4 regions of the Ensifer sp. ENS09 genome follow, and region 1 is predicted to be linked to each of the others. Evidence: riboswitches for the same ligand, from Rfam matches in the RefSeq annotation. Region 1 holds a riboswitch; each other region holds the start of a gene.
The links. Region 1 has a riboswitch for cobalamin ahead of bluB (5,6-dimethylbenzimidazole synthase). Riboswitches for the same ligand answer to the same signal wherever they lie in the genome.

Region 1 (4,206 bases):
ATATCGTCACAGTCACGGACGTGTTCCTCGAGCGCATGTTCCGCCGCATGGGATGCCCGGGCGAGCGCATCGCCGAACCGCATCGCATCGGCTCGGTCTTCGCGGTTGCCGTTGCATGGGAAGTGACCCCGGATCTGCTTTCACGGATGAAAGCGGTCGCTGCGATCGAAGGCACCGTTCTCGACCGCCCGATGTCGCTGGAAACCGCCCGCGCCGCGTAAGCGCGTCCGTCGATCGGCACTGTTAACGCAAACCGTCGCTTGTCGTTGCACGATCACCGACAAGCTCTATGATGGAAGGCGAAACAGGAATGCCGCTGGCAGCCACCCGCAGAAGTTGGCGCCGACCTGGCAACAGGAAGAGACTTACGCCCCGTGTTCACGCGCCTGAAACACGTCGCTGCGGCCCTTGTGCCTTTGGTTCTGATCGGTGCCGGTCCGTCACTGGCATCGACGGCCTGCGACCGACTGAACGCCCGGCTCGCGCAACTGCCTGACTACGTCGCCAGCAATGCCGATGCGCGCGACTATGCAAGCGCAATCTCACGGCAGAACATCGAACTGCGGCGGGCGAAGAACGACCGCCGCCGCGCCGGTTGCGGTGGCGGCAACGCCACCGGCTACGACGGCGGCGACCCCGACACCTGCGGCGGGCTCAACGGTCTTATTGCCGAGATGGAAGACAATCTGCGCATGCTGAAATCCGAGCGCGAGCAGATCGTCGCCGGCGGCAGCGACGACAGCCGGCGCCGCATCCTCGCAGCACTTGAGATCAACGGTTGCTATGGCGACCGCGAGGAGTTCGCAAGCGTCGAACAGGACGTGCCGGAAAGCCACCGCAACATCGTTGCCGACCTGCCGCCGGACGACGCCTACGGCCCGATGCTCGGACACGACGAAGACGGCTACGCGCCGCAGGAGCGCTACTATAGCGGCACGCTCAGGACCATGTGCGTGCGCACCTGCGACGGCGCCTTCTTCCCGATCTCTTCGGATGCGACGCCGGCCGATTTCCCACGCGATGAACAGGCCTGCCGGGCCCGCTGCCCTGGGGCTGAGACGGAGCTCTATTTCCACGACCTCAACACGGAAGAGAGCGACAAGATGGTCTCGGCCGTGACCGGCCGTCCCTATACCGAAATGCCCAACGCCTTTGCCTATCGCACCCGCGCCGTCGGCAAGCCCGGCCAGTGCGGCTGCCAGATACCGCAGACCGCCGCAACCACGCCGAAGACGACAGGAACGAAGATCGGCGACGACCAGTCGTCGATCATCGTCATCGAGACGAAGAAGCCGGAAGCGGCGGGCGAGACCGCCAAGGTGCCGGCCGAAGAGCGGCCCTATGATCCGTCGAAGAACAAGGTGCGCGTCGTCGGCCCCACCTACCTGCCGCAGGAAGAAACTGCGATCGACCTCAAGCACCCGAAGGGACCGGCCTATCAGCCGGTCCAGAATTGATCGGGCGAGGCCTTACGCCTTCTCCTTGCTGCATCCCCATCCTTCTTCGAAAACCAGGTCCTCGAGCGGAAGGCGCTGGCGCCAGCCCTTCACGGCGAGTTCCGGCTGCTGATAGAGGCGGTCGACATAGCCGAGGCAGAGCCAGGCGACGATCTCGATATGGTCGGGGATGCCGAGGATCGCCTTGATCTCGGCCTCGTGGAAGATGCTGACCCAGCCGACACCCACCCCTTCGGCGCGCGCCGCAAGCCAGAGGTTCTGCACGGCGCAGACGGTGGAATAGACGTCCATCTGCGGATTGTGGGTACGCCCGAGCACGACAGTGCCGCCGCGCGTGCGGTCGCAGGTGACGCAGATGCTAAGCGGCGCCTTGCGAATGCCTTCGAGCTTCAACGCGCGATACTTTCCCTGCTGTTCCGCCTCGAACATCAACGCGGCCTCGTCATTGGCGCGGCGAAACGCCTGCCAGACCCGCTCGCGCGTTTCTTCCGCCCGCACCAGCACGAAGTTCCAGGGTTGCATGAAGCCCACGGACGGGGCGCTGTGTGCCGCGGCCAGCAGGCGTCTGATCAGATCATCCGACAATGGCTCGGGCAGGAATTCATCGCGCACGTCACGACGTGTCTCGATGGCACGGTAGACGGCCTCCCGCTCTTGCAGCGAAAAGGCACCGGCAGCCGCAAGGCCGCCCTTCGGTTCAGTCAGCATCGTTCGATCCCCAACAATGCGAAAACCTCCCGCCGTCCACGCGGGGTTCGGTCTATCTCGCCAGGCCGGTCTTCTGACTTCGGTTCAACCGATCGCCTCACCTTCCCAGATCGATTGAAGATCCAGTGGCAAAACCTTGAATCAATTCAAGGCTCTTTTAGACGCGATCGTCCCCTTCACAGCGTTGGGCACGTTCCGGAATATCGACCGGATTCCCGATTCTCCCGCTTTCGCGGGCACCTGACCACGGCACTAAGTGCACAGGGAATTGAGAAAGACAAGCGGCGCCAACCCGGCGAAACCGGACGCGCCGCTCTCCACCTGCTTCTTTCTGCCTCGCCTCAGAGCGGAGCGACCGGATGCGGCGAGCCGTCGTAGGCGCCCCAGATCGACTGGTCGAAGCAGATCACCGATCCGGTCATCAGCCCGGATTCGGCCGACGACAGGTATGCGCAGGCACGCGCCACCTCGGCCGGATCGACGAGCCGGCCGAAAGGCTGGCTGGCCGCCGCCTTTTCGAGCCAATCGGCAGCCGCACCGTGAAACTCGCGCTGTATGCGGTCTTCGCCTTCGGACGCCATCCAGCCGATATTCAGCCCGTTGACGCGGATGCGGTTGCGCAGCAGCGCATAGGCCGTGTTCTTGGTTAGCGTTTCGAGCGCGCCTTTCGACGAGCAATAGGCGGCGATGAAAGGCTGGCCGGCCATCGCCGACATCGAGCCGATGTTGACGATCGTGCCTTCGGTCTTCTCGCGCCGCATGACTTTCACCGCTTCCTGCATCAGGAAGAACGGTGCGCGCACGTTGATCGCGAACATGCGGTCGAAGAGTTCGGGCGTGGTATCGAGGATGGTGCCACGGTCGGTGATGGCTGCGGCGTTGACCAACGCATCGACCCGGCCGAATTCGGCGTCGCAAGCGGCGACCACCTTGCGGGCGTCGTCCACCTTCTCCAGATCGGCTTCGACATAGACGACTTTCGCGCCATGTGCCTTGCCGATCTGCTCGGCCTTCGCCCGTCCCTTGGCGGCGTTGCGCCCGCAAATGACGATACCCTTGGTGCCACGCTCGGCGAAAAGGCCAGCAATCGTCGCGCCCAGCCCCTGCGTACCACCGGTGACGATGGCGATCTTGCCCTGTAATTGTCCACTCATCGAATTCCTCCCTCGGAAATGATCGTTTGAAACGGCTGCGGCTCCCGAGCGAAACACGCCGGGAGCCTGTCAAATGGTAGCTCGCGCGTCAGCTCAGCTTGCGCTTCGCCTGCGCCTCAAGCACCGCAAGAAACTCCTCCTCGCCCGTTCCCGCAGTGAGCGCCTCGCGCATCAATTGCGCCTGCGTCTTCGGCGCCAGCCCACCGATTGGCGGGTCTCGGTCGAGATTGGTCGGGAACGAGTAGCCTTCGGCACAGGAGGCGACGGCATTGGCCGCTTCCGCCTGCGACAGCTTGCCGTTTGCCAGCAAGGCCCGCAAGGCCGGATAGAGCGTCGCGCTCATCGTCAGTCGGTCGACGGTTTCCATGGCGCGACCGAAGGCCGAAGACACCTGCAGCAGGTTGGCGACGCGGCGGATATCCCGGGAGCGGTTGGTGCCGGCGGCATGGAAGAGCGCTGGGTTGAAGAAGACAACGTCACCCTTTTCGAGCGGGAGCTGCACGTGGTTTGCGTCGAAATAGGCGCGGAACTCCGGCCGGTTGAGTGCCAGATAGCCCGGCACATAGGTCTGGCTATAGGGGAGGAATAGCGTCGGCCCGCTTTCGAGCGGCATGTCGCAATGGGCAACCGCGCCCTGCAGCGTCAGCACCGGCGAAAGCTTGTGGACATGCGCCGGATACTGCTCGATCACGGCCGCGGTCTGGAAGCCGAGGTGATAGTCCCGGTGCGCCGATTGCGCAGCACCGCCCGGGTTGACCCGGTTGACCTGCGCCGTCATCTGGTAGTTCGGCCCGAGCCAGGCCTCGCTGACGAGCGCGATGACGGCGTTGCTGTAATAGGCGGCGAAATTCTCCGGTGCGTTCAGGCAGTGCTTTTCCAGCGAATTC
Region 2 (4,206 bases), 240 kb from region 1:
CGATATCGGTCGTCTCGACGGGACGGTCGGCAAAACCGAGCGCCTTGATCGCGGCTTCGACATGCTGCTTGGCCCCGCCGATGGTAACGATGTCGCCGCGCTCGACGGTGGTCCCGGGCAAGACCGGGATCTCGACCAGCGAGCGGATGATCTTGCGGGCATAGACGCCACGCGCCCAGTCCATGGTGCTGACTTCCGCAAGCGTCTTGCCGGCGAGCGCCTTGCTGGTCACGTAGACATCGAGGACTTCGGCTTCGGCATTCAGCAGTTCCTTGTCCTCGACCTCGACAAGCTTCGAATCGAGATTCTCGACGAGCAGGGCACGCCGGCCGGAGAAGGCGACGACGTCGCCGGGCTGCAGTACGGTGTTGCCGTCCGCTTCGATGATCTCGCTGCCGCGCCGGACCCGCTCGACATAGACGCGGATGCCGGGAAGCAGGTTCTTGACCGGCGTCCCGGTCAGGCCGCTTGCCGCATCGATCCGGTAGGCCCGAAGACCGAAGTCGTGGTAGGCGCTGGTGATGCCGGGCTCGGCGCTGGATGTGCCGCCGCCGAGCTTGGCCTCGTATTCCCGGCAGGCCGCCGGAAGGTCGATGCCGAGAAGCTTCGGACCGAGTTGGGCGAGGATGATCGCCGAGCCGATCGTGCCCCAGATATACGTGACCGCGTAGGCGATCGGGATCTGGTCGGAGAAGGTCTTGGCCTGTTCCGGTGTCAGCCCCAGCGAGTTGATCTGGTCCGTGGCGACGCCGATAGCCGCCGAAATCGTCTGCGAACCGGCATACATGCCGGCGCCGTAGCCGAGCGGAAGCCCGGCGATTAGCGCGCAGAGATAGGGAACGATGAGGCAGAGCACGAGGACCGAGAGCGCAAAGGCGATCTGTTTCGGCCCGTCGGTGCTTAGGCCCCGCACGAATTGCGGGCCTACGCCGTAGCCTACGGCGAAGAGGAAGATCAGGAACAGCGTTGATTTCAGGTCACCGGAAACCTGGATGCCCAGCTGCCCGATGAGAACGCCCGCAAGCAGCGTGGCGGTGACATTTCCAAGGTTGAACCCCGCGACCTTGATCGGACCGATGAGGAAGCCGATGCCGAGGGCGAGGAAGACGGCGACGGGTGGATAGGTCCGAAGCGTGTCGACGAAAAAATCGATGGGGTTCACTGCTGCTATTCCCTTCAGAAAGTTGAGTTGCCATCACTTCATTTCGGGATCTGCGCGGCTAAGTTGAGCTTGTTTTCGGATCTCGTCGATGCCCAATCTTAATTCCGGCAATTGTTGCCTCGGTCGTCGAAATTCTCAACCGGCATAGGGTTACGTGAGCGTAACGTATGTTACATTTCAGCGGTTTTACTTGGGGTGCGCACTCGCAGGCGCCGCGATGCGTCCGCCGCCTGCGATCGAAAGACGGATGCGCGCGGCCGGATCGCGCCGGAACTTCAACTCTGGTGTTGTAATTCGTAATGTTATCTCGCAACGTGAGGCATGAGGCGTTTTCTCTTGGCTATGCTTGAACATACGGCTGGAGGCGCAAGGAATGATGGGCCTTTCTGCTTGCGATAGGGGCGACAGAACTTCGAAGGGTCGAGATGAAACGCGGCATCGTCTCCGCAAGCGCGGCCGGTTCGTAAGGTGACGAGGAGGGGGAGCAATGATGGATGAGGTTATCCGTAGGCTGGGGGCGCTTGGCGTTCAGCTTCCAACGCCGCCGAAGCCGCTCGGCGCTTATCGCGCGGTGATCGAGGCGGGCGAGATGCTTCATGTCTCGATGCAGGGGCCGCTGCTCGACGGGCGCTTCGTGCATACGGGGCTGCTCGGGCGCGACGTGACGATCGACGAGGGGCGCAAGGCGGCCGAGCTGGCGGTGCTCAACGCGCTGGCGCAGATCCACGAACATCTCGGCCGTTTCGAGCGCATTCGCCAGATCGTCCGGCTGGAGGGGCATGTCGCCTGCACCGAGGATTTCCTCGATCATCCGAAGGTGCTCGACGGCGCCTCCGAGTTTCTGGCTGCCGCCTTTGGCGAAAGGGCCGGCCATATCCGCTCCGTCTGCGGCGTGCGCAACCTGCCGGGCAACGCCGCGGTGGCGGTGACGCTGACGGCCGAGCTCTTTCCGCCGGAGTTCTGAGGCGGCACGGCCGCCTGTCGGCCGCAAGGCGGATTCCGGCCGTGGAGCGTCGGATCGTGTCCGACGCTCAATTTTCGGCTTGCATGATGTAATGTTATTTAATAACGAATTGCGCATGACGATACGCCGCATGTTGATAGATCCTTCCCGCCTGTGCCGTGCGGTTGTCTCCCCCGCCGATTCATGCGAGGAAGGCGGTGATGGTGCTGCGTCCGCGACAATGCGGAGGCGGCTGAAAAGGGAACACGGAACGGACGACCCTGATGGGGCCGAAACCGTGGCTGCCCCCGCAACTGTGAGCGGAAAGCGCATTCACACCATGTCACTGGCGATCAGCCGGGAAGACGTGGATGCGCCACGACCCGCGAGCCAGGAGACCTGCCATCGAACCGATCAACCACAACGGACGGGGTGTTCCGATGGAAAAGAACTGGCTTTCGCACGACGGCTATCCGTCCTTCTGCCGTTTCGCCATCTCTTGCCGTCAGTCCGGCGGAGGGCAGGAATGGCTGAGCCGAATTTCCGACAGCACAAGATAACGGTCTGCACCGATTGCCGCTTCACCGGTGGCCCCTGCGCGCCCGGTGCCGAGCTGATCAAGCGGCTGAACGGCAGCATTGCCGCACTCGGCGCGCCGCTCGATCGTGACTTCTCGATTGCCGGCACGGTGTGCATGGCGGCCTGCACGCGGCCCTGCACCATCGCCTTCCAGGCGACGGGGAAGGCAACCTATCTCTTCGGCGACGTCTCGCCGGACGAAGACATCGACGATCTCGTACGCTTTGCCACAACCTATGCCGAGCGTGGCGATGGCATGACGCGGGCGGCCGAGCGGCCACGCGGGTTGAAAGGCAAGACGCTTGCCCGCATCCCCGCAGCGATGCTCGTTTCCGAAGACCTCGGCGGGCACTTCCAATGAGGGCGCGGGGAGGGATCAACCCATGAGCTGTACGGCGACGGGAGCGGCACTCAAGGTCGAGGGCCTCCACTGGGGGCCGCGCGCGGGGCTGACGCTGGTCAAGGACATCGGCTTTTCGATCGCGGCGGGCAGCCGGCTTGCGATCCTCGGGCCGAACGGTGCCGGCAAGACCTCGCTCCTGCGCTGCCTCTACCGGGCGGTGCAGCCGAACTCCGGCCGTGTTTCGGTCGATGGCATCGATCTCTGGTCGATCTCGGCGCGCGAGGCAGCAAGGACGATCGCCGTCGTCCTTCAGGAAATGCCCGGCGACTTTCCCTTCAGCGTGCGCGACGTCGTGATGATGGGGCGCATTCCGCGGCGGGAAGGCTTGAGCGGCTGGAGCGATTTCGACCGCGATCGGGTACAGCATGCGCTGGCGCATCTCGATCTCGCGCATCTTGCCGGTCGCCAGTTCTCGACGCTTTCGGGCGGTGAGAAGCAGCGGGTGCTGATCGCCCGCGCGCTGGCGCAGGAGCCGCGCATCATCATCCTCGACGAGCCGACCAACCATCTCGACATCCGTCACCAGCTCGAAATCCTCGAGTTGCTGCAGACGCTGAAGCTGACGATCGTCTCGACGCTGCACGACATCAATCTCGCCGCCGAGTTTGCGACCGACGTCGCGATCCTGACTGCCGGGCGGCTGACGGCCTTCGGCACGCCCGAAGAGGTGCTCAGCCCCGGCGAACTTTCGGCCGCCTTCGGCGTCACTGCCACCGTTCACAATGCCGCCGGCGGCGGCGCCCGATTTTCCTTTTCACTTCCTCGACAGGGATCTATTTCATGAAGATCAATATTGCCCCATTTTCCCTTCTTTTCGTGCTGGCCGCCGCCACGCCGGCGCTCGCCTATCCGGTCACGGTCAAGAGCTGCAACCGCGAGGTGACCTTCGACGCGGCGCCGCAGCGCGCGATCGCCAACGACGTCAACCTGGTGGAGATGATGCTGGCGCTGAGGCTGCAGGATCGCATGGTCGGCTATACCGGCGTTTCCGGCTGGAAGACGCTGGACGAGAAGCTGCGCGAAGGCGTCAAGGAACTGCCGGAGCTTTCGGAGAAGTATCCGACCAAGGAAGTGTTGCTCAACGCCGACGCCGACTTCCTCTTTGCCGGCTGGAACTAC
Region 3 (4,206 bases), on a different contig from region 1:
TCGTCGTTGAACGCGCTCGCCTCGCTCACCTGCAGGATCTCCGAGCAGAGGTTGCTCATGGTGATGCGGCCGGCAATCGGGTTTGCCCGGTTCACCGTGTCTTCGAACATGATGTACGGATAGCCGCTCTCGAACTGGATCTCGGCGATGATCTGGAAGAAGTCGCGCGCCTTGATCTTGCGCTTGCGGATGCGGGCGTCCTCCACCATCTCGCGATATTTCTCCGTCACCGAGATTTCGGTGAGCGGCACGCCATAGACCTGCTCCACATCATACGGCGAGAACAGGTACATGTCCTCGTTGTTGCGGGCGAGCTCGAAGGTGATGTCGGGAATGACGACGCCGAGCGACAGCGTCTTGATGCGTATCTTCTCGTCGGCGTTCTCACGCTTGGTGTCGAGGAAGCGCATGATGTCAGGGTGGTGGGCATGGAGATAGACCGCGCCCGCGCCCTGGCGCGCACCGAGCTGGTTGGCATAGGAGAACGAGTCTTCCAGCAACTTCATGACCGGGATGACCCCGGAGGATTGGTTCTCGATCTGCTTGATCGGCGCGCCCATTTCGCGGATGTTGGTGAGCGACAGCGCCACGCCGCCGCCGCGTTTGGAAAGCTGCAGCGCCGAATTGATGGCGCGGCCGATGCTCTCCATGTTGTCCTCGATCCTCAGCAGAAAGCAGGAGACGAGCTCGCCACGGCTTTTCTTGCCGGCATTGAGGAAGGTCGGCGTCGCCGGCTGGAAGCGGCCGGAAATGATCTCGTCGACGAGATCGCGGGCAAGCGCCTCGTTGCCGCGCGCCAAGGCCATCGCCACCATGCAGACGCGGTCTTCGTAGCGTTCCAGGTAGCGCTTTCCGTCGAAGGTTTTGAGCGTATAGGACGTGTAATATTTGAAGGCGCCGAGGAAGGTCGGGAAACGGAACTTCTTCGAATAGGCGTGGTCGTAGAGATCGCGCACGAAGTTGAACGAATACTGGTCCAGCACGTCCTGCTCGTAGTAGCCCTCGGTCACCAGATAATCGAGCTTTTCCCGCAGGTTATGGAAGAAGACCGTGTTCTGGTTGACGTGCTGGAGGAAGTATTGCTTCGCCGCCTGCCGGTCCTTGTCGAGCTGGATCTTCCCCTCCTCGTCGTAGAGGTTCAGCATCGCATTCAGCGCGTGGTAATCCAGCGCCGCTTCCGTCGCCTTCAGGGGGCGTTCGAGTGTTGTGACGTCCAAAATCGTTCCATCCCGTTTTTGACATTGGCGACGTCCTCGTCGGTTCCGAGCAGCTCGAACCGGTAGAGGTAGGGCACCCGGCACTTGTCCGAGATCACGTCGCCGGCGATCCCGTAGGTCGCGCCGAAATTGCTGTTGCCCGCTGCGATCACGCCGCGGATGTGAGAGCGGTTGCCCGCGTCGTTCAGGAAGCGGATCACCTGTTTCGGCACGGCACCTCGGCCATCGTCGCCGCAATAGGTTGGTACGACGAGCACATAGGGCTCCGAAACCGTAAGTGCATCCTTACTTTCTTTGAGCGGTATGCGGGCCGCGCGAAGGCCGAGTTTCTCGACGAAGCGATGGGTGTTTTCCGAGCGGCTGGAAAAATAGACGATCAGCCCCATCGCTTCTCTCCCTCAGGAAAGCGCGCTGATCATGTCCGGGCGGAACCCCGCCCAATGCCGCTCGCCGGCGACGACCACGGGAACCTGCCGATAGCCGAGACCCTGCACGAGCGCGAAACCATCGGAATCCTCGGAGATATCGACGATGCGATAATCGATGCCCTGGCGGTCAAGCGCGCGGGTGGTGGCGGTGCATTGGACGCAGGCGGGTTTGCTGTAGACGGTGATCGACATGGGTTCCTCGTGAGGGTCTGGCAAATGGGCGCAAAAAATCGGCGGCTCGCGCGAACGCGAACCGTGGGCTTGACGATAGGGTACGAAACATCGCTCCCCGATCGCCTCGACCGGAGTGGATGTCGGCAAGCTGGCCCAAAATCGACTAGGCAGCCGGGCCGGCTCGTTCTGGTCGGGCGCTCTGGAATTTCCGCGGGTGCGGGCTCTCAGGACGCGGCCTTTCGATCAGGCGCGCAACAATGCGCACCCGTCCGCAGAAGGTGGATCTGAACTGGAAGAAACTGACATGACTTCACCCCGAAGCTTTCGACAGGCTGCCGGGGAGATGTCGAGACGATCGGGCAGGCTCATCCTGCCACGCACTCAACCTCTCCGGACACCCCGCCCGTGGACGTTTGTTGCTCGAGGCAGGTCTCCTGGCTTACGGGTCAAAGATTCCATCCCGACCTTCCCGAGGCCTCATGCCTCAGTGGTCCAATTCCGGACAGTCGCTCGCCGTCTACAGTTGCGGGGGCAGCTACGGCATAGCCTGAGCGGAAACCCGCCGGCGCACCGTATTCCCGTCTTAGCTCCCAATCCTTGCGAATCGGAAGAACCTCGAACACTAGATATAGTAGTTCATCGCAAATCTGCGTCAATAGGTTCTATATGCTGGAGGCGGGGGTGCAGCGGTCTTTTCTTTTTCGGTGTGGATAACGGGGAGTAAATAGCGGCCCGCGATCAATCCTGTGGACCGAGGGCGCCATGCGCGGCGCCCCCGGCTTGCTCAGGCGGCGAAGGCCGCAACCGGGCGGTTGCGGCTGTCGACGGCCACCATCACGAAAGTCCCGGTGACGGTCAGCACGCGCACGCCGCTGAGCAGTTCTTCCGACCAGAGCTCGACCTCTATCGTTGTGGAACTGCGTCCGGTCCGGGTGACCCGCGCCAGCGTGTCGATGATCGTACCGGCGGCGACACGCCGCTTGAAATCGCTACTGCAGGAGGCGAGCACCATCAATTTTCCGGTCAGCCGGGTCGCGACGACGAAGGCCGCCTTCGTCATCTGGGCGAGTGCATCGCCGCCGAAGAGCGCGCCGGCGCTGTTGGTCTGGCCCGGAAAAACGATGTCGGTCATGCCGACGAAATCGGCGGCGGGCGCAGCCGGCGCGGGCTCGGCGAGCGGCGGAAGGTGCCAGTCGGCACCTTTGTCCTGCGGCATCCCAACCATGGTGAACTGTCCGCGTGAGCAAAGATCGCGGCCGCCGGTCGCAAGGTCTTCGGCCACCATCTCGACGTCGACGACCATCGAGAGCCGCCCGACGCGCACCGGGCGGCCAGAGAAACTGACGATCTGGCCGATGCGGGCGGGTGCGCGAAAGTCGATCCGGTCGCAGGAGGCGGTGACGAAGGGAACGCGGCCGTGGCGGGTGGCGACGATGAAGGCGATCCGGTCCATCAGCGCCAATGCGGCACCCCCAAAGAGGGTGCCGTGATGATTGGTGTCGCCGGGAAAGACGATATCGACGAGGGTCTGTGGCACCGGGGTTTCCCCCGACGCCGCTTCCGTGTGGTCCGTCATGCGCGAAGCGCCTTGCGGGGATCATCCGCGAAGGCCAGGCGCAGGGCGCGCGCCGCCGCCACCATGTTGACAAGCGCTGGCCGGGTTTCCTCCCAGCGCCTGGTCTTCAGCCCGCAATCCGGGTTGACCCAGATCTGCGCCGGCGTCAGCCCTTCGGTCGCGCGCTCGATGAGATGCACCATTTCATCCACCGCCGGTACGCGGGGCGAATGGATATCGTAGACGCCCGGGCCGATCTCGTTCGGATAGGCCCTTCCGGTGAACGCGCCGAGCAGTTCCATCTTCGATCGCGACGTCTCGATCGAAATCACGTCGGCATCCATTGCCGCGATCGCCGGCATGATGTCGTTGAACTCCGAGTAGCACATATGGGTGTGGATCTGGGTGGCGTCGCCGACGCCGGCGGCGCTGAGGCGGAAGCACTCCACCGCCCAGTCGAGATAGGCCTTGCGGTCGGCGGCCTTGAGCGGCAGGCCCTCGCGCAGCGCCGGCTCGTCGATCTGGATGATGGCGATGCCCGATGCCTCGAGGTCCCTGACTTCGTCGCTAAGCGCCAGCGCGATCTGCCGGCACACCACCGACCGCGGCAGGTCGTCGCGCACGAAGGACCATTGCAGCATGGTGACCGGACCCGTTAGCATGCCCTTGACCGGTCGATCGGTCAGTGACTGTGCAAAGGCCGCCCATTCGACCGTCATCGGGTTTGGCCGAGAAACGTCGCCGAAGATGATCGGCGGGCGCACGTAGCGCGAACCGTAGCTCTGTACCCAGCCACTTCGGGTAAAGGCGTAGCCCGAGAGCTGCTCGCCGA
Region 4 (4,206 bases), 170 kb from region 1:
GTGTAAGTTGCATTTGACAGGTAACGGACCGGTTGCGTACTCGTTACTAACTATTCGGATTACGAAGGTAACGCAAGAATGGTCGGTGAGAGCTATGCTGCGGTGCTGCGCGGGGATGGTGTCGTCCGTCTCGTGATCGCGACATCGATAAGTCGAATGACCACGTCGATGCTGAGCCTATCCCTTCTGATCGCGGTGTCGAAAAGCACGGGCTCAGTCGTGGATGCGGGCGCGGTCCTGTTCGCGCACGCCGTTGCCTTGGCCTTGATCGCCCCCGCTGCCGGCCGCCTCGTCGATCGTTTCGGTTCGCGGCGAACTCTTTTTGTGTTCGTCGGGTTTCATACCCTGTCCTATGTGGCGGTGGTCTTCGCGCTCGTCCATCAGTTGTCGGCCGCCTATCTTCTCTTGGCTGCCGCGGCCCTGGGTGCGACGACGCCGCCATCGGGGTCCGTCGTCCGGGCCAGTTGGCCGCATCTCGTGCCCGAGAGCAATCTATCGAGTGCCTATGCGCTCGATACAGTCATCAACTCGAGCACCTTCATACTCGGGCCCATCCTGGTCGGTGCCTTGCTCTATGTGATGCCGCCAAACATGATCGTGGGGTCGTGCGCTGTCGCAAAGGTCGTTGGCGACATGCTGATCGCCAACAGTCCCATGGCATGGAAGGCCACCGAGCGCCGTCCGCGAAAGCTGTTTTCCGTCCTGGCGAACGCTCCGCTGGCGCTGCTTTTGGCGATCGTCGCCCTCGACACCTTTACGATTGGTGCCATGCAGATTGGCGCGGTGGCGAGCGTCACGGCCACCCTGGCAGGTGTTCTTCTCGGTGGATTTGCCGCCGGCGAGGTTTTCGGCGGCATTTTCTATGGCGCGCTGCGCGCGCAACCTTCAGTGAAGCGCGGCATGATTGCCTTTCACCTGGTGACGGCCTGCTTTTTCATCTTGATGAGCATGACCTCAGACCCTTGGCTTCTGTTGCTGCTCTATCTCGGTGCCGGGGTTTTCAGCGGAGCCCGGGATGCGCTCGGCCAGCTCGCTGTCGGGCTGAGTGCCCGACCGGAGGATCGAACCGAGGCGTTTGGCTGGCTTACCAGCTTTATGTGGGCCGGCTACGGGCTCGGCACGCTTTTGTCCGGAAACCTCGGTGAAGGCTGGGGGGCGAGCGCCATTTATCTGGCCGCAGCCGCAGTCTCGACGACAGCGGTGATCGCGACGTGCTGGCTGAAGATCGTCAACCCTCAACCGAAAGAGTAGCGCTCCCGGGGGTCGATTACCGCACGGTCCACAGAACCATGCGGTCGAACGCGCGATCGCCGAACCATTTGCGGATATTGATCATCATGCTGGCGAATTTGCCTCGGAACAGAGGTGCGCCAGAGCTTGAGGGCGCATTGGCGCATTCTGGTAGCGATTTGGCACAAAATGAGAGTGTAAGGGCTCGAGCCACGGGTGGAAGGCAGGCGGATGCGCGACCGTTCTTCGCGGGCCGCGGCCGTCCGTTCGCGGCTCGACAAATCGTCGCGTGGCGCAACTCGGCCGGGGAGGCGTCGCATGCGTCGATTGACTTTGCGCGGTCCGGTTCCTAATCATCGGCTGTTGGATGGTTCCTCCGCGTCGTGGCGACACGGGGGAAAAATTGGGAATGTGACGGATGGACCCAAATCGGGCATCCTTATCGCAGCCGACCCCGCGACTGTAGAACGGTCAGGGTTCGCCATCGGGTTTGGTGCCGGGCTGTCGGCCGGTTGCATGGGCAGCCGGGGCAGATCGGGGATCAAGCCGGAAAAGCCACTGGCGTGGCATCGTGATCAGCCGGGTTGGACGCCTCTTCTTCTACGAATCGTCCGCCTTTCACGAAGCCGCCCGCAGCGCCCGCGCGTCGGAGATGACGTGCAAAAGGTTCGCTGTCGGAAAAACGCCGGGAAGGTGAGGCGGGCCGTTCGGGTCCTGACATCGGAACCTTGCCCTTTAAGGGCGAGGCGATGTTTGGCCCCGTGACGCCGTGAGCCAGGAGACCTGCCATCCGGCATGGGCATTCCGCCCGAGGAGACGTTTGTCTCCAACGCCATCACGGAGGTTGTTTTGGCTCGCAGATGTTTTCAAGAACGCGCCCTTGGCGCGCCCGACGGCCGTTGCCGCATGCCGCTGATCTCGGCGTGTTGAGGCGGCGACGATGAGCAGTCTCAGCGCCGGCCCCGTGCTGGTCCTCGGCGGCGCCCGTTCCGGCAAGTCCGGCTTTTCCGAGCGGCTGGTCGAAGCGTCCGGCCTCACCCGACATTATGTCGCCACGGGACGCGCCTGGGACGACGAAATGCGCGCGCGCATCGACCACCACCGGATAAGCCGCGGCGAAGGCTGGACGACGCATGAGGAGCCGGTCGATCTCGTCGGCGTGCTCAGCCGCATCGACGATCGGGCCAACGTGGTCCTGATCGACTGCCTGACGCTGTGGGTCACCAATCTCATGCTCGAAGAGCGCGACATCGCGGCGGAGTTTGCCGCGCTTGCCGCGTATCTGCCCGATGCGCAGGCGCGTCTCGTATTCGTTTCCAACGAAGTCGGCCTCGGCATCGTGCCCGAGAACCGCATGGCCCGCGAATTCCGCGACCATGCCGGCCGGCTTCACCAGATCGTTGCGGAGAAATCCGCTGAAGTTTACTTTGTCGCGGCCGGTTTGCCGCTGAAAATGAAGGGTTGAAAAATGACCACTGCGAGAGCCAACCAGGGCAAGATCCCGGCGACCGTCATCACCGGCTTCCTTGGCGCCGGCAAGACCACGATGATCCGCAACCTGCTGCAGAATGCCGACGGCAAGCGCATCGCGCTGATCATCAACGAGTTCGGCGATCTCGGCGTCGATGGCGACGTGCTCAAGGGCTGCGGTGCGGAGGCCTGCACCGAGGACGATATCATCGAGCTCACCAATGGCTGCATCTGCTGCACGGTTGCTGACGATTTCATCCCGACCATGACCAAGCTGCTCGAGCGCGAAAACCGTCCCGATCACATCATCATCGAAACCTCGGGTCTCGCTTTGCCGCAGCCGTTGATCGCGGCCTTCAACTGGCCGGATATCCGCAGCGAAGTGACCGTCGATGGCGTTGTCACCGTGGTCGACAGCGCGGCCGTTGCCGCCGGCCGCTTTGCCGACGACCACGACAAGGTCGATGCGCTGCGCGTCGAGGACGACAATCTCGACCATGAAAGCCCGATCGAGGAACTGTTTGAGGACCAACTGACCGCTGCCGACCTCATCGTTCTCAACAAGACCGACCTCATCGACGCCTCCGGCCTCAAGGCCGTGCGCGACGAGGTCTCTTCGCGCACCAGCCGCAAGCCTGCGATGATTGAGGCGAAGAACGGCGAAGTTGCCGCTGCCATCCTGCTCGGCCTCGGCGTCGGCACGGAAAGCGATATCGCCAACCGCAAGTCGCACCACGAGATGGAGCACGAGGCGGGCGAGGAGCACGATCACGACGAATTCGACAGCTTTGTCGTCGAGCTCGGCGCGATCGCCGATCCCTCGGCCTTCATCGATCGCCTGAAGGGCGTGATCGCAGAGCATGACGTGCTGCGCCTCAAGGGCTTTGCCGACGTACCCGGAAAGCCTATGCGCCTCCTGATCCAGGCGGTCGGCGCCCGCGTCGACCAGTATTATGATCGTGCCTGGGCTGCCGGCGAAAAGCGCGGCACGCGGCTCGTCGTCATCGGCCTGCACGACATGGACGAGGCGGCGGTGCGCGCTGCGATCACCGCACTGGTCTAGATCGTTCCTTGAGTGAAATGATCTAACACATTGAAATGATGCAGTTTCGGGCGGAGGCAGCTTTCAGCGTTTCCGTCCGGGATTGCCCGAACGGACAAGACGAATGCATCTGCTTCTCGCCCAGAAAGGAACGATCGCCGACGGCAACGAAGCGATCGACCTTGGGCAAACGCCGGCCGATATCCTGTTCCTGTCTGCCGCCGACACCGAGCTCTCCTCGATCGCCGCAGCCCATGGTCGTCGCGACGGCGGCTTGAGCCTGCGCATCGCCAGCCTCATGAGCCTGATGCACCCGATGTCGGTCGATACCTATGTCGAGCGCACGGCGCGCCATGCCAAGCTGATCGTCGTCCGGCCGCTCGGTGGCGCCAGCTATTTCCGCTATCTGCTCGAAGCCCTGCATGCCGCAGCCGTCACCCACCGGTTCCAGATCGCGGTGCTGC

Region 2: it holds a riboswitch for cobalamin, as region 1 does, so the genes downstream of both, IB267_RS03690 (DUF1636 domain-containing protein) here and bluB (5,6-dimethylbenzimidazole synthase) in region 1, are expected to answer to the same signal.
Region 3: it holds a riboswitch for cobalamin, as region 1 does, so the genes downstream of both, nrdH (glutaredoxin-like protein NrdH) here and bluB (5,6-dimethylbenzimidazole synthase) in region 1, are expected to answer to the same signal.
Region 4: it holds a riboswitch for cobalamin, as region 1 does, so the genes downstream of both, cobU (bifunctional adenosylcobinamide kinase/adenosylcobinamide-phosphate guanylyltransferase) here and bluB (5,6-dimethylbenzimidazole synthase) in region 1, are expected to answer to the same signal.

What each region holds. Positions count from the first base shown of each region.
Region 1 covers NZ_JACVBP010000001.1:499,801-504,006, forward strand. The annotation lists gene IB267_RS02485 (acyl-homoserine-lactone synthase) at 1-221, shown strand, start outside; gene IB267_RS02490 (DUF2865 domain-containing protein) at 375-1,457, shown strand; gene bluB (5,6-dimethylbenzimidazole synthase) at 1,470-2,165, opposite strand; cobalamin riboswitch at 2,211-2,424, opposite strand; gene IB267_RS02500 (SDR family oxidoreductase) at 2,507-3,319, opposite strand; gene IB267_RS02505 (phytanoyl-CoA dioxygenase family protein) at 3,408-4,206, opposite strand, start outside.
Region 2 covers NZ_JACVBP010000001.1:743,444-747,649, reverse strand. The annotation lists gene aspT (aspartate-alanine antiporter) at 1-1,162, opposite strand, end outside; gene IB267_RS03695 (RidA family protein) at 1,650-2,126, shown strand; cobalamin riboswitch at 2,311-2,527, shown strand; gene IB267_RS03690 (DUF1636 domain-containing protein) at 2,632-3,045, shown strand; gene IB267_RS03685 (ABC transporter ATP-binding protein) at 3,068-3,871, shown strand; gene IB267_RS03680 (ABC transporter substrate-binding protein) at 3,868-4,206, shown strand, end outside.
Region 3 covers NZ_JACVBP010000005.1:172,408-176,613, forward strand. The annotation lists gene nrdE (class 1b ribonucleoside-diphosphate reductase subunit alpha) at 1-1,217, opposite strand, end outside; gene nrdI (class Ib ribonucleoside-diphosphate reductase assembly flavoprotein NrdI) at 1,187-1,603, opposite strand; gene nrdH (glutaredoxin-like protein NrdH) at 1,616-1,837, opposite strand; cobalamin riboswitch at 2,226-2,452, opposite strand; gene IB267_RS25405 (acyl-CoA thioesterase) at 2,604-3,395, opposite strand; gene metE (5-methyltetrahydropteroyltriglutamate--homocysteine S-methyltransferase) at 3,392-4,206, opposite strand, start outside.
Region 4 covers NZ_JACVBP010000001.1:670,285-674,490, reverse strand. The annotation lists gene IB267_RS03310 (MFS transporter) at 79-1,251, shown strand; cobalamin riboswitch at 1,582-2,036, shown strand; gene cobU (bifunctional adenosylcobinamide kinase/adenosylcobinamide-phosphate guanylyltransferase) at 2,171-2,695, shown strand; gene cobW (cobalamin biosynthesis protein CobW) at 2,699-3,763, shown strand; gene cobN (cobaltochelatase subunit CobN) at 3,867-4,206, shown strand, end outside.